4 regions of the Bradyrhizobium sp. GW821-FHT13H05 genome follow, and region 4 is predicted to be linked to each of the others. Evidence: predicted binding sites of a transcription regulator. Region 4 holds the regulator's gene; each other region holds the start of a gene.
What was found. The regulator PhoB, encoded in region 4, activates phosphate uptake and scavenging genes when phosphate is short. The targets are predictions, from matches to a motif close to TGTCATNNANCTGTCAT.
Positions count from the first base shown of each region.

Region 1 (3,628 bases), on a different contig from region 4:
CCAGCGTTGCGGAGCGTGCCGCGATCCTGAACCGGATCGCCGACCGCATGGAAGAGAATCTCGAGCGCCTCGCGATTGCCGAAACCTGGGACAACGGCAAGCCGATCCGCGAGACCCGCGCCGCCGACATCCCGCTCGCCATCGATCACTTCCGCTATTTCGCCGGCGTGGTCCGTGGCCAGGAAGGCTCGATCGGCGAAATCGACCACGACACCATCGCCTATCATTTCCATGAGCCACTCGGCGTCGTCGGCCAGATCATCCCCTGGAACTTCCCGCTGCTGATGGCCTGCTGGAAGCTCGCGCCCGCGCTCGCAGCCGGCAATTGCGTCGTGCTCAAGCCCGCCGAGCAGACCCCGGCCTCGATCATGGTCTGGGCCGAGATCGTCGGTGATCTGCTGCCGCCAGGTGTTCTCAACATCGTCAACGGCTTTGGCCTCGAAGCCGGCAAGCCGCTCGCCTCCAGCCCGCGCATCGCCAAGATCGCCTTCACCGGCGAGACGACGACGGGCCGGCTGATCATGCAATATGCCAGCCAGAACCTCATTCCCGTCACGCTGGAGCTCGGTGGCAAGTCGCCGAACATCTTCTTCAAGGACGTCACCGCCGAGGACGACGATTTCTTCGACAAGGCGATCGAGGGCTTCGTCATGTTCGCACTGAACCAGGGCGAGGTCTGCACCTGTCCGAGCCGGGCGCTGGTCCACGCCGACATCTACGACCGCTTCATGGAGCGGGCGCTGAAGCGCGTCGCCGCCATCAAGCAGGGCGACCCGCGTGCGGCCGACACCATGATCGGTGCGCAAGCCTCCGGCGAGCAGCTCGCAAAAATCCTCTCCTATATCGACATCGGCAAGCAGGAGGGCGCCAAGGTCCTGGCCGGCGGCGGTCGTGCCGAGCTCGGCGGCGATCTCTCCGGTGGCTTCTATGTCCAGCCAACGGTGTTCGAGGGCCACAACAAGATGCGCATCTTCCAGGAGGAGATCTTCGGTCCCGTCGTCTCGGTCACGACCTTCAAGACCGATGAGGAGGCGCTCGCGATCGCCAACGACACGCTGTATGGCCTCGGCGCCGGCGTCTGGAGCCGCGATGCCAACCGCTGCTATCGCTTCGGCCGGGCGATCAAGGCCGGCCGGGTCTGGACCAATTGCTACCACGCCTATCCCGCGCATGCGGCCTTCGGCGGTTACAAGCAGTCCGGCGTCGGTCGCGAGACCCACAAGATGATGCTCGATCACTACCAGCAGACCAAGAATCTGCTGGTCAGCTACAGCCCGAAGAAGCTCGGCTTCTTCTGATCGGACAGGCGAGGGCGGCGCAACCCTGTGCCGCCCGTTCCGAGCCCTCGTTCGCCCGACCCGCCGTCATCCGTCTGTCAGACAATTGAGACAAGACGAGCGCGCCGACCTCATTCGGTTCGGCGCTTGCGGCATCGGAGACGATGCCAGGCACAGACGGAGGCTCGGCCATGAAGATCAGTCATTCGCGGAAGGCACATGTTGGAGCGATGCTGCTCGGCGCGGCAGCCTTGGCATTCCTCCCGCTATCATTGGCCTGCGCACAGACCGGTTCGACGCCGGTCGGCGCGAAGCACTTCCTGACCGTTGATGGAAAGCCACCGCTGATCCTCGGACATCGCGGCGTGCCCGGGCTGGTGCCTGAAGAGACCGAGGCCTCATATGATCTCGCCGCGGCGCTCGGAACCGACGCGCTCGAAGAGGACCTGCATCTGACCAAGGACTGCGTCCTGGTGGTGCGTCACAACCCCTGGCTGGCCGACAACACCAATATCGCCGAGGTCGCGAAGACCAATGCGGCCGTGGCGGTGCGCAAGCGCACGGTATCAGGTGTGCGCGTCAAGGCCCCGTCTTCCCCCGGCGTGCCTGCTGACTACCTCACGGATCTCACCGACCCGGCCGATCCAAAATCGGTGCTGAAGTCACTGATCGTCGATGGCGAGGACCATACCAACGACTGGTCGATTACCGACTTCACCATGGCGGAGCTGAAGAGCTGGATCGGTGGCACCACCTATGATGCGGCCAACGAACGGCCAAAGGTCTTCAACGGCAAATTCCCGGTCATCAGTTTCCAGGACGTCATCGACATCGCCAAGGCCAGGAGCAAGGAGACGGCGCGTCCCATCCTCGTCTATCCCGAAACCAAGAATCCGACCTGGAACAATGCTCAGGCGATCGCCAATGGCTGCGGCGCGCCCGGAAGCCACCCGCTCGAGGACGCCCTGATCAAGATCATCAAGGACAACGGCCTCAACACCAAGGAGGCCCCCATCCTTGTTCAGAGCTTCGAGCCCGGCAGCCTGAAATATATGCGCAGCCATGGGCTGGAGACGCGGCAGGTCCAGCTCATCGATGGCAACGGCATCGACTTCAAGACCGGCAAGGTCCTGCTCAACAACATCACAAATTCGCGTCCGTTCGACTGGACGCTACAGGGCGATGCGCGCCTGTACGATGCGATGCTGACCCCCGAGGGCCTGGCGGAGATCAAGACCTATGCCGATGGCATCGGTCCGTGGAAGGCTTACATCGTTCCGCTCAAGATCGCGCCGTGGAAGGACAGCAATTCCGACGGCACGCCCTTCAAGGGATCGACGCCGGAGGCTTCGACGCAGGATGCAACCAGCCTTGTCGCCGATGCGCACAAGCTTGGCCTGTTCGTGCATGTCTTCACGTTCCGGAACGAAAGGAAATATCTGGCTGCCGACTATCGCGGCGATCCCAGCCTTGAATATCTCAAATTCTTCCGCCTCGGCGTGGATGGGGTGTTCACCGACTTCACGCATACCGGCATTGCTGCCCGTGCAGCGTATTTGCGCGAGCTGGGCTGGTGAGGCGGCACTGCGAATCGGGCACGCGCGGGGGCTCGGACCCGCGGATCAACGTGCCCGAATTTGCTTGCGTCGGCTGCTTGCAGCCCCTTCGTTGACGGGTGAGCTAAAGTTGCCTGATCAAGCCCAAAGGTTTTGCAAAGTTTCGGCCACGTTGCAGTGCGGCATAATGAAAGTCGTGCCATGTCGCCGCGGTGCTTTCCAAGGGCGTTTGACTTGGGTTAGAGAGGGCTGAAGTTTTCTCTGACCCGGAATTCCTATGGCCGCACCCAAGAAAGCCGCCGCAAGCACTGCACAGGACAAGATCGACGGCGGTTCGCCCCCGGAATTCACCAGGGAGCAGGAGCTCAAGGCGCTCCGCGACATGCTCCTGATCCGGCGGTTCGAGGAAAAGGCCGGCCAGCTCTATGGCATGGGCGCGATCGGCGGTTTCTGCCACCTCTATATCGGCCAGGAGGCCGTGGTGGTCGGCATGCAGATGGCCCTGAAGCAGGGCGATCAGGTCATCACCGGCTATCGCGATCACGGTCACATGCTCGCCACCGGCATGGAGGCCAACGGCGTCATGGCCGAGCTCACGGGACGCCGCGGCGGCTATTCCAAGGGCAAGGGCGGCTCCATGCACATGTTCAGCAAGGAGAAGCACTTTTACGGCGGTCACGGCATCGTCGGCGCCCAGGTCTCGCTCGGAACGGGTCTCGCCTTCGCCAACAACTATCGCGGCAACGGCAATGTCAGCGTCACCTATTTCGGCGACGGCGCGGCCAACCAGGGCCA
Region 1 is NZ_JBXAPO010000010.1:112,926-116,553, forward strand. Features, by position in the region: gene adh (aldehyde dehydrogenase) at 1-1,298, shown strand, start outside; gene AC1RR3_RS26810 (glycerophosphodiester phosphodiesterase family protein) at 1,469-2,854, shown strand; gene pdhA (pyruvate dehydrogenase (acetyl-transferring) E1 component subunit alpha) at 3,111-3,628, shown strand, end outside.
Region 1: the regulator PhoB is predicted to act here: its motif matches at 1,363-1,379, upstream of AC1RR3_RS26810 (glycerophosphodiester phosphodiesterase family protein).

Region 2 (3,628 bases), on a different contig from region 4:
GCGCTCGCGCTTCGACAGCGGCGCATCCGCGGGCATCACGATGGTCGCCTGCATGTCGAGGATCTTGGCTGCCGCCGCCACGCCCTGGGCGTGGTTGCCCGAGGAGAACGCGACGACGCCGCCGGCGCGCTTGTCCTGCGGGATCGAGGCGACCTTGTTGAAGGCGCCGCGGAACTTGAAGGAGCCGGTGCGCTGGAGCATCTCCGGCTTCAGGAACACTTTGGCACCGACGCGCTCGTTGAGCACGGGAAAGGACAACAGCGGGGTGCGGATGGCGAAGGGCGCGATCACGCGCGCTGCGGCATCGATATCGGCGGGGCCGATCGGGAGGAGCTGTTCGGTCATGTCTGACCTTATCGCGGCCGATGAGGCCCGGGCAAGACACCTGAGCGCGAGGGGTTCGACAGCGTTTTCGAGCGAAGTGGATACCGGTTCGCGTGAAGAAAACGCGTCAAAACAGGAATCTAGGCGACGAAGCGTGGCTGTTCCGCGCCGTTCCCGCCGGGCAGCACCGCGCCGGCCGCCTTTATGCTGTCCACAAACGCCCGGGCGGAGGCCTCCCAGGTGTAGTTGGCGGCGAATTCGACGCAGTCCTGCCGGGAAACGCCGAGCGCCGTGAAGCAGGCATTGCGCAGGTCGTGGTCCAGCGCCCCGACCGGCGCATCGCCGATGACGTCGCGGGGGCCCTTCACCGGGAAGGCCGCGACCGGCAGGCCGCTTGCGAGCGCTTCGAGCAGGACCAGGCCGAACGTATCGGTCTTGCTGGGAAACACGAAGACGTCGGCGGCGGCATAGATGTCCGCCAGCTCCTCACCCTGCTTTTGCCCAAGGAAGATCGCATCCGGATAGGCTTCTTCCAGCGAGGCGCGCGCCGGGCCGTCGCCCACGATGACCTTGGTGCCGGGCAGATCGAGGGCGAGGAAGGCCTCGAGATTCTTCTCCACCGCGACACGGCCGACCGAAAGGAACACCGGTGCCGGGAAGCAGAGATCGATGGCGCGGGGGTGGAACAGGCGTGTGTCGACACCGCGCGGCCACAGCACGACATTGGCAAAGCCACGCTCGCCGAGCTCGCGGGCCAGCGCCGGCGTCGCCGCCATCACCGCCCGGCTCGGGCTGTGGAATCGTCGCAGCGCCCGCCAGATCAGGGATTCCGGAACCGGCACCCGGGCGCGGACGTATTCGGGAAAACGCGTGTGGAAGCTGGTCGTGAACGGCAGCTTGCGCTGGCGGCAATAGCGGCGGACCATCAGGCCGATCGGCCCTTCCGTCGCAATGTGGATGCTGTCGGGGCGCGCTTCCGCGATCAGCTTCGCAATCCGCGCAGGGCGCGGCATCGCGAGCCGCACGTCGCGATAGCTTGGCATCGCAAACGTGCGGAACGATTGCGGCGTCAGGAACGTGAACTCGACGCCAAGACCTTCGATGCCAAGACCTTCGATGCGAAGCGCCTCCGATGCATCAGCAAGCTTGGTCAGCGTCCGAACCACACCGTTGACTTGCGGGTGCCAGGCGTCGGTCGCGACCAGGATGCGCATCAGGCAGCCCTTGCCGCGACCTGTGGGACGGCTGCAGGCTTTTGCGCCTGATCCGCCCAGGTGATGATCTCGAAATGGCCGTCGTCGTGCTCGACCAGCGCGGTGCAGCTCTCCACCCAGTCGCCGCAATTCATGTAGCGGATGCCGCCCTCGTCGCGGATCACGGCATAGTGGATGTGGCCGCAGATCACGCCGTCGGCGTCGTGACGGCGCGCTTCGGCGGCGAGCGCCTGCTCGAACGCGCCGATATAGTTGACGGCGTTCTTGACCTTCTGCTTGGCCCATTGCGACAGCGACCAATAGGGCACCTTGAACATGCGCCGGAAGAAGTTGACGAAGCGATTCATCTGGATCGCGAAGTCGTAGGCCTTGTCGCCGAGATGGGCGAGCCAGCGCGCGTTCTGCACCACGAGATCGAAGATATCGCCGTGGATGACGAGAAAGCGCTTGCCGTCCACGCCGGTGTGGACGGTGTTCTCGACCACGTCGATGCCGCCGAAATGCGTGCCGTAATAGTTACGCAGGAACTCGTCGTGATTGCCGGGGATGTAAATGACCTTGGCGCCCTTGCGCGCCTTGCGCAGCAGCTTCTGGACCAAGTCGTTATGCGATTGCGGCCAGTGCCAGCTCGATTTCAGCGCCCAGCCATCGACGATATCGCCGACGAGATAGATCGTGTCGGCATCGTGGTAGCGCAGGAAATCCAGCAGAAGGTCGGCTTGCGAGCCGCGGGCTCCGAGATGAACGTCGGAGATGAACAAGGTGCGAAAGCGCCTTTCAGGGCTCTCGTCACTCACATCGTAACTTCCCATGCGACAGCCTGTAACAATGTCCCGTGACAGGGGGATGACCATTGAACCTTTGAGGCACCCTCAGATACGAATCAAACCTCGCCTCGCCCTCCCCGCGAATATCAGTCGCATGCGACAATCAGGCGACATGACGCGGCAATGATTGTCCGCAAAAGCCCGGCCCGCCGCCCTATTGGTTACGGCGGCGGCCGTCGCGCGGCGCCTCTCGTCAGTAAAATCTGTGGAAATGATGGACCGGCCCGTGGCCATGACCGACGCTGAAGCGGTCGGCCGCCGCGATCGCCGCGCTGATCCAGGCCTTGGCGCTCCGCACCGCCTGCTCCAGATCCTCGCCTTTGGCCAGCCCCGCAGCAACGGCGGAGGACAGCGAGCAGCCGGTGCCATGGGTGTTCCTGGTGGCGACGCGAGGTGCGGGAAGCGCGATCGTTTTTTCAGCACTGACGAGATAGTCGATGCTCTCGGCGCCCTCGCCGTGCCCGCCCTTGATCAGCACCGCGCGGCAGCCGAGCGCCATCAGGCGGCGCCCCTGGCTCTCGATCTCGGCCTCGCTCACCGCAATGGGCTCGTCGAGCAGAGCCGCAGCTTCCGGCAGGTTCGGCGTGATCACCGAGGCCAGCGGCATCAGTTTTGTGCGTAGCGCGTCCACGGCCTCGGCAGCCAGCAGCCGGTCGCCGGAGGTTGCGACCATGACAGGATCGAGCACGATGTGTTGCGGCTTCCAGCGCGACAGCGCGGCCGCGATCGCATCGATGCTGGCGGCCTGCGCCACCATGCCGATCTTCACCGCGCCGACATCGAGATCGGAGAACACCGCATCGATCTGCGCGGTGACGAAATCAGCCGGCACGGCGTGAATGCCGGTGACGCCGCGCGTGTTCTGGGCGGTCAGGGCCGTGATCGCGGAGGCGCCATAGACGCCGAGCGCCGCAAAGGTCTTGAGATCCGCCTGGATGCCGGCGCCGCCGCTGGAATCCGAGCCGGCGATGGTGAGCGCCACGGGCGTCGTCATCGCCGGAGACATGCGTTTGAGAGGGACATCGCCATGCCCTGTCCTAGCGCGCCCCGGATATGCCAGCAAGTCAGGCCGGCCGCGCGCGCCGCAAATCGCCGGCGGCGCCGGCCGGCCCCCGCGAATCAGCTGGGCGCGATCCCGCGCGGCCTTGTCGACCCACAATCGTGCAAAGGCGCGAAAATAAACCCTTGATGCCTCCTTGGCCCTTGGCGTTCACATCGACGAGTGAGACGTTGGCGATGGAACCGTCCAGCGACGTCAATGTT
Region 2 is NZ_JBXAPO010000003.1:316,674-320,301, reverse strand. Features, by position in the region: gene AC1RR3_RS10365 (threonine/serine dehydratase family protein) at 1-345, opposite strand, end outside; gene AC1RR3_RS10360 (glycosyltransferase family 4 protein) at 465-1,538, opposite strand; gene AC1RR3_RS10355 (UDP-2,3-diacylglucosamine diphosphatase) at 1,538-2,350, opposite strand; gene thiD (bifunctional hydroxymethylpyrimidine kinase/phosphomethylpyrimidine kinase) at 2,559-3,359, opposite strand.
Region 2: the regulator PhoB is predicted to act here: its motif matches at 2,374-2,390, upstream of AC1RR3_RS10355 (UDP-2,3-diacylglucosamine diphosphatase).

Region 3 (3,628 bases), on a different contig from region 4:
GGAATACCGGGCCTGAGGCAGCAGATGCCGCGGACCACGAGCTCGACCTGCACGCCGGCCTGCGAGGCCTCATAGAGCGCGTCGATGATGTCTGGGTCGACCAGCGCATTCATCTTCATCCAGACCGCGCCGGGGCGGCCGTGCCGCGCATGCGCGGTCTCGCCCTGGATGTGCTCGATGATGCGCTTGCGCAGGGTCAGCGGCGACACCGCCATCTTTTCCAGATCGCTCGGCGCCGCATAGCCGGTGATGAAGTTGAACACGCGCGCAGCGTCGCGGCCGATGGTGGGCTCCGAGGTGAAGTAGGAGAGGTCGGTGTAGATGCGCGCGGTGACCGGATGATAATTGCCGGTGCCGGTGTGGACGTAAGTCGTGAGGCTGCCGCCTTCACGACGCACCACCATCGAGAGCTTTGCATGCGTCTTCAGTTCGAGGAAGCCATAGACGACCTGCACGCCGGCGCGTTCGAGGTCGCGCGCCCAGCGGATGTTGGCCTCCTCGTCGAAGCGCGCCTTCAGCTCGATCAGCGCGGTGACGGACTTGCCGGCTTCGGCGGCTTCCGCGAGCGCGCGCACGATCGGCGAGTTGTTGGAGGTGCGGTAGAGCGTCTGCTTGATCGCGACGACGTCGGGGTCGCGCGTGGCCTGCTGGAGGAATTGCACCACCACGTCGAAGGATTCGTAGGGGTGGTGGACGACGAGGTCCTTCTGCCGGATCGCGGCAAAGATGTCGCCGCCATGTTCGCGCACGCGCTCGGGATGGCGCGGCACGTAAGGGGTGAATTCGAGGTCGGGCCGGTCGAGGCGGGTGAGCTGCGACAGCTCGTTCATCGCGAGCACGCCGTCGACCAGGAACACCTCGTCGTCGGCGGCCGAGAGCGCGTGCTGCACGAAGTTGCGCAGCTGCTCCGGCATCTTGGCGTCGATCTCGAGCCGGATCACCGATCCGCGGCGGCGGCGCTTCAGCGCGGTCTCGAACAGGCGGACGAGGTCTTCGGCCTCTTCCTCGATTTCGAGCTCGGAGTCGCGGAGGACACGGAAAGCGCCCTGGCCGTGCAGATTGTAGCCGGGGAACAGGCGGTTGATGAACAGGGCTGTGGCCTGTTCCAGCGAGATCAGGCGCACCACCTTGCCCTCGGTCGGCAGCCGGATGAAGCGGTCGATCTTGCCGGGCATGCGGATCAGCGCGTTCATCTGCTTGCCGTCTGCAGCACGCGTGAGCTGGAGCGCGATGGTAAAGCCGAGGCTCGGGATGAACGGGAACGGGTGGGCGGGGTCGATCGCCAGCGGCGTCAGCAGCGGGAACACGTTGTTGAGGAAGTAGTCCTCGACCCAGGTCCGCTCCGCCTTGGTGACGTCCTTGCCGTCCACCAGCACGATGCCGACGTCGGCCAGCGCGCTGCGCAGGTCGCGCCAGATCGCCTGCTGGTCGGAGGCGAGCTGCGAGACGGTGCGGTTGATCAGAGCCAGCTGCTCGGACGGCGTCAGGCCATCGGGGGCGCGCTCGGCAATGCCCTCGCGGACCTGGGCCTTGATGCCGGCGACGCGGACCATGAAGAACTCGTCGAGGTTATTCGCTGAAATCGACAGGAATCGCACCCGCTCCAGCACGGGATGGCTGGGATTGACCGCTTCCTCGAGGACGCGACGGTTGAAGTGCAGCCAGGATAGCTCGCGGTTGATGAATCGCTCGGGGCTCGAGGCGATCGCCGGCAAGCCTTCGGGCTCCGGAGCTTTTTCTTTTGTTTCAACAGCTTGCACGGAGTCCATGAGAAGTCGGTCCATCCAGTTCGCCCCGATTTGCGACTTACGCGCAAAACCGGCGGGAGCATGTGTTAATGCGATGACGTTTCGATGACATTGATGTTCCGCTGTTCCGCCGCGTCAAGCGGCCCTTTGCGCGGAGCGGACGGCTCACGCGTCCCGCAACAGCTCGGCGGCCAGCGCCCTTGTGACCGGGCGCCCGAGCCGCAGGGCCTCGCTGTCGAGCAGTTCCACGGCCTGCCGGGCCGCCGCGGAAGACCGCTCCAGACGGGTGGCGAGGTAGCTGACCACGCTCTCGTCCACGCTGAGCTGGCGGTCGGCGCAGAATTTGACGATCAGGCCCCGGAACAGCTGGTCGTCGGGCGGCAGCAGCGCGACGACCGGCACGGCGCGCAGCCGCGAGCGCAGGTCGCGGAGCTCGATCTCGAGCGAGGCCGGCACTTCGCGTCCCGTGAGCAGGACGTAGGCGCCGTCCTCGCGGGCGAGGTTCATCAAATGGAAGAGGGCGCGCTCGTCAAATTCGCCGGCCTTGAGATCCTCGACCACCAGCGCGCCTGTGGCGAGCGCGCCCGGAACGCCGGCGGCGGTCAGCGCATTGGTCGTGGTCGAGCGGGCGCCGGCCTCCTCGGCCCAGATCGCGGCAAGATGGCTTTTGCCGCTTCCTTCCGGACCGGCCAGCCACATGATCCGGTTCGGCCATTCCGGCCAGGCGTCGATCAGAGCGAGGCCGGCGGCGTTGGCGGGGCCTTCGAGAAAATTGTCCCGGCTGAGGCTTTCCGCGTGGGGAAGCGAAAACGCCAATTGTCGGGGGTGAACGCGGCCTGCCACGTTTGCTTTGCTCCATGCCGGACGACCGGCCTTGCTTGAAAGATTCGACTTAATCGAGCCCGCGTTGGCCTATTGCGGGGCCGTATCCCGGCTCATTTGGCGTCAATCGTGCTCATGTGGCGCAGCCACTCGACGAGGTAGAGCGAGACGGACGAGAGCGTGAAGACCGTAACCAGGCCCATCAGGATTATATCATAGGGACCGGGTTTGAAGCCGAAGGCAAGCGCGGCCAGCACCAACGCAGCGTAGGCGACCTGGGCGGCTGTGTTTAGCTTGGATACTTTCGACGGTTTCATCTCGACCGGCTTGTCGAACAGCCAGGACACCATCACAGCAGCGACGATCATGATGTCGCGCGAGACCACGAGGATCACGATCCAGCGCGGGATGTCGCCCCAGATGCCGAGCGCGAGGTAGATCGAGACCAGCAGCGCCTTGTCGGCCAGCGGGTCGAGCAGGGCGCCGAGCTCGCTCGTCATGTTGAAGCGCTTGGCCAGGAAGCCGTCGACGGCATCGCTGATGCCGGCGATCAGGAAGACGGCGAACGCCACCTCCATTTGGCTCGACACGATGGCCCAGACGATGATCGGGACCAGCATGATGCGGCCCAGGGTAATGATATTCGGAATACTCACGCGGCGCTTCCCGGCACCCGGCCTGACCTCGAATCCGGCCCCTTGGGAGGCTGAACCGGTTGATATCTACATAGTATAGGGAGGAGCGCCATGCGAGCCATTGCGCGTCCCCGGAATTCGACGTAACCAGCCGCAAACCCACTGGAAATCGGGCATGACCGACCGCAAAAACGGCCTCACTTACGCCGATTCAGGCGTCGATATCGACGCGGGCAACCGCCTCGTCGACCTGATCAAGCCGATGGTGCGCGCCACCGCGCGCCCCGGCGCCGACGCCGAGATCGGCGGCTTCGGCGGCCTGTTCGACCTCAAGGCGGCCGGGTTCAAGGACCCCGTCCTGGTCGCCGCCACCGACGGCGTTGGAACCAAGGTGAAGATCGCGATCGAGACCGGCCTGCATGG
Region 3 is NZ_JBXAPO010000016.1:168,239-171,866, forward strand. Features, by position in the region: gene AC1RR3_RS32895 (RNA degradosome polyphosphate kinase) at 1-1,769, opposite strand, end outside; gene AC1RR3_RS32900 (P-loop NTPase family protein) at 1,914-2,591, opposite strand; gene AC1RR3_RS32905 (CDP-alcohol phosphatidyltransferase family protein) at 2,684-3,226, opposite strand; gene purM (phosphoribosylformylglycinamidine cyclo-ligase) at 3,381-3,628, shown strand, end outside.
Region 3: the regulator PhoB is predicted to act here: its motif matches at 1,843-1,859, upstream of AC1RR3_RS32895 (RNA degradosome polyphosphate kinase).

Region 4 (3,628 bases):
GCAACCTCAACTTCTATTATGGCGAGCACCACGCGCTGAAGAACATCAATCTGGCGCTCGGCACCAACCGAGTCACCGCGTTCATCGGCCCGTCCGGCTGCGGCAAGTCGACCCTGCTGCGCATCTTCAACCGGATGTACGACCTCTATCCCGGCCAGCGCGTCACCGGTCAGCTGATGCTCGACCAGACCAACATCCTCGATCCCAAGCTCGACCTCAACCTGCTGCGCGCCCGCGTCGGCATGGTGTTCCAGAAGCCGACGCCGTTCCCGATGACGATCTACGAGAATATCGCCTTCGGCATCCGCCTCTACGAGAAGATCTCGAAGTCCGAGATGGACGACCGCGTCGAGAAGGCGCTGCGCGGCGGCGCGCTGTGGAACGAGGTCAAGGACAAGCTCAACGCCTCCGGCCTGTCGCTCTCCGGCGGCCAGCAGCAGCGCCTCTGCATCGCCCGCACGGTCGCGGTGCGGCCCGAGGTGATCCTGTTCGACGAGCCCTGCTCGGCGCTCGACCCGATCTCGACCGCCAAGGTCGAGGAGCTGATCCAGGAACTGTCCGAGAACTACACGATCGCGATCGTCACCCACAACATGCAGCAGGCGGCGCGCGTCTCCGACAAGACCGCCTTCATGTATCTCGGCGAGCTGATCGAGTTCGACGACACCAGCAAGATCTTCACGTCGCCGACCGACCGGCGCACGCAGGATTACATCACCGGCCGGTTCGGCTGAGGAGACGGGACATGGGTACTGAACATACCGCAAAGGCCTTCGACACCGACCTCCAGGAGCTCACCCGGCTGGTCGCGGAGATGGGCGGCATCGCCGAGCGCATGATCGTCGATTCCGTCGACGCTTTGATCCGCCGCGACGTCGCGCTCGGCCAGCGCGTCGTCGCCATCGACGTCGAGCTCGACGCGCTGCAGAAGAAGATCGAGGAGCGCGCCGTGCTCACCATCGCGCGCCGCCAGCCGATGGCGGTGGATCTGCGCGAGATCGTCGGCGCCATGCGCGTCGCGACCGATCTGGAGCGCATCGGCGACCTCGCCAAGAACATGGGCAAGCGCGTCGCGGCGCTGGAGACGGATTTCCATCCGCTCAAATTGTTCCGCGGCCTGGAGCACATGACCGATCTCGTGCAGCAGCAGGTCAAGTCGGTGCTGGACGCCTATGCCGCGCATGATCTGCCGGCGGCGATGGCGGTTTGGAAGGGCGACGAGGAAGTCGACGCCATCTGCACCTCGCTGTTCCGCGAGCTCCTCACCTACATGATGGAGGATCCGCGCAACATCTCGTTCTGCATCCACCTGATGTTCTGCGCCAAGAACATCGAGCGGATCGGCGACCACGCCACCAACATCGCCGAGACCGTGTTCTACATGATCGAGGGCCAGGCGATCACCGACAAGCGGCCGAAGGGCGACATGACGACCTTCGCCACCACGGTCCCCAATACCTGAAGACTTAAGGAGCGACGACCTGATGGGCGCACGCATTATGGTGGTTGAGGACGAGGAAGCTCTCACCGAGCTTCTCCGCTACAACCTCGAAGGCGACGGCTATGACGTCGAGACGGTGATGCGTGGCGACGACGCCGACACCCGCCTCAAGGAGCACATTCCCGATCTGATCGTGCTCGACTGGATGTTGCCGGGCCTGTCAGGCATCGAATTGTGCCGGCGGCTTCGCACCCGGCCCGAGACCAAGCAGCTGCCGATCATCATGCTCACGGCGCGCGGCGAGGAGAGCGAGCGGGTGCGGGGTCTTGCGACCGGTGCCGACGACTACATCGTCAAGCCGTTCTCGGTGCCCGAGCTGCTCGCCCGCGTGAAGGGCCTGCTGCGGCGCGCCAGCCCCGAGCGGCTCGCCACCGTGCTCGCCTATGGCGACATCGAGCTCGACCGCGACAAGCGCCGTGTCGCGCGCTCGGGCCGGCCGATCGACCTTGGCCCGACCGAATATCGCCTGCTGGAGTTCTTCCTGGAGCATCCCGGCCGCGTGTTCTCGCGCGAGCAGCTGCTCGACAGCGTCTGGGGCCGCGACATCTATATCGACGAGCGCACCGTCGACGTTCACATCGGCCGTCTGCGCAAGCTGCTCAATCTCGGTCGCGAGCAGGACCCGATCCGCACCGTCCGCGGTGCCGGCTACGCGCTGGATGACCGTTTCGCGAAGGCGGAGCAGACGTAAGGTTTGCTGCAAGCAAGCCAATAAAAAGCGCGCCGGGTGGCGCGCTTTTTTATGTCCGGATCGTCCCGGTCCCCCGTGCGCAATTGCGCATTAGGCCGGAACGATGTCGTTTGGGGCCCAGCTCAGCGCGGACCCGGCTTCGCCGGCGCCCGCCGGCGATCTGCGGCCGGCTGATACGCCACCCGCGAGTGCTGGGCGCAGTAGGGCAGGCCGGAGAGCGCCTTGCCGCCGCAGAAGAAGAAATCCGGGCTCGAGGGGTCGCCGACCGGCCAGTGGCAGGTCGCCTCGTTCAGCTCCAGCAGCGACAGCCGCTGGCTCATCGGCACCACGTTGTCGTAGGTGACCGGTTCAGCCTCGACCTCGACGTCGAAGGCCTGCGCCAGCGCGGTGTTGCCGCGCGAGATCGGGCGGGTCACCCGCATCATATGCTGCGCGGGACGCGCCTTGCGCGGCCGGGGAGCAGCCGATGAGGGGCTCTTGGCGCGGCCGGACAGGCCGAGCCTGTGCACTTTGCCGATCACGGCATTACGGGTCACGTTGCCGAGCTCGGCCGCAATCTGGCTGGCCGACAATCCGGCCTCCCAGAGCTTTTTCAACTGCTCGACGCGATCGTCGGACCAGGTCAAAACCGTCATTGCACCCTTTCCCTCGCCGTGCGGCTGCCATCCTGGCGCCTCGCGGCGAATGCCTAAGCCTTGAAAAACCCGTGCCGTCAGAATCCCTTAAGGCTCGCCGGGCACCGAGAGCCGCCCGAACGTTTACGCCGGTACATGAGGACTTAGAGGATCAGAAACACTGCACGAGATGTCGTATCTGACAAGCCAAACGCTACAATATGGCGTGACTCACGCGCAAGAGTCCGCCGACTCGCTTCCACATGTTCCGTGGCTAAAACCACGTAAATTCGGCACCGCAAGACTACGGATTCAGCGTTTCGCGAGGCTTTCGGGCGGCATTGACACCCGTTCTACCCGGCATAAGATAGTGTCACGTGCCGCCCTTAAAAGGCGGCACGTTTCGTTTTCCGGGCCGGTCAATGGTGCGTTGCGCAATGCACGCTCACACCGTCCTCAACATCAAGTGACCGTCATGACTAACAGCGCTGCGCCGCATTTGCTCCCCGTTTTCGCCAGGTCGGACCTCGGTTTCGAGCGCGGCGAAGGCTGCTGGCTGATTGCGACCAATGGCGATCGCTATCTCGATTTTACCTCCGGCGTCGCCGTGAACGCGCTCGGCCACGCCCATCCGGCGCTGGTCAAGGCGTTGCAGGAGCAGGCGACCAAGCTCTGGCACATGTCGAACCTGTTCCAGAGCCCCGACGGCGAGAAGCTCGCCGCGCGCCTGTGCAATGAGAGTTTTGCGGACTTCGTGTTCTTCTGCAATTCCGGCGCCGAAGCGCTGGAAGGTGTGATCAAGCTGGTCCGCCATCATCACTT
Region 4 is NZ_JBXAPO010000005.1:3,185-6,812, reverse strand. Features, by position in the region: gene pstB (phosphate ABC transporter ATP-binding protein PstB) at 1-734, shown strand, start outside; gene phoU (phosphate signaling complex protein PhoU) at 746-1,462, shown strand; gene phoB (phosphate regulon transcriptional regulator PhoB) at 1,485-2,192, shown strand; gene AC1RR3_RS16825 (GcrA family cell cycle regulator) at 2,315-2,827, opposite strand; gene AC1RR3_RS16820 (aspartate aminotransferase family protein) at 3,282-3,628, shown strand, end outside.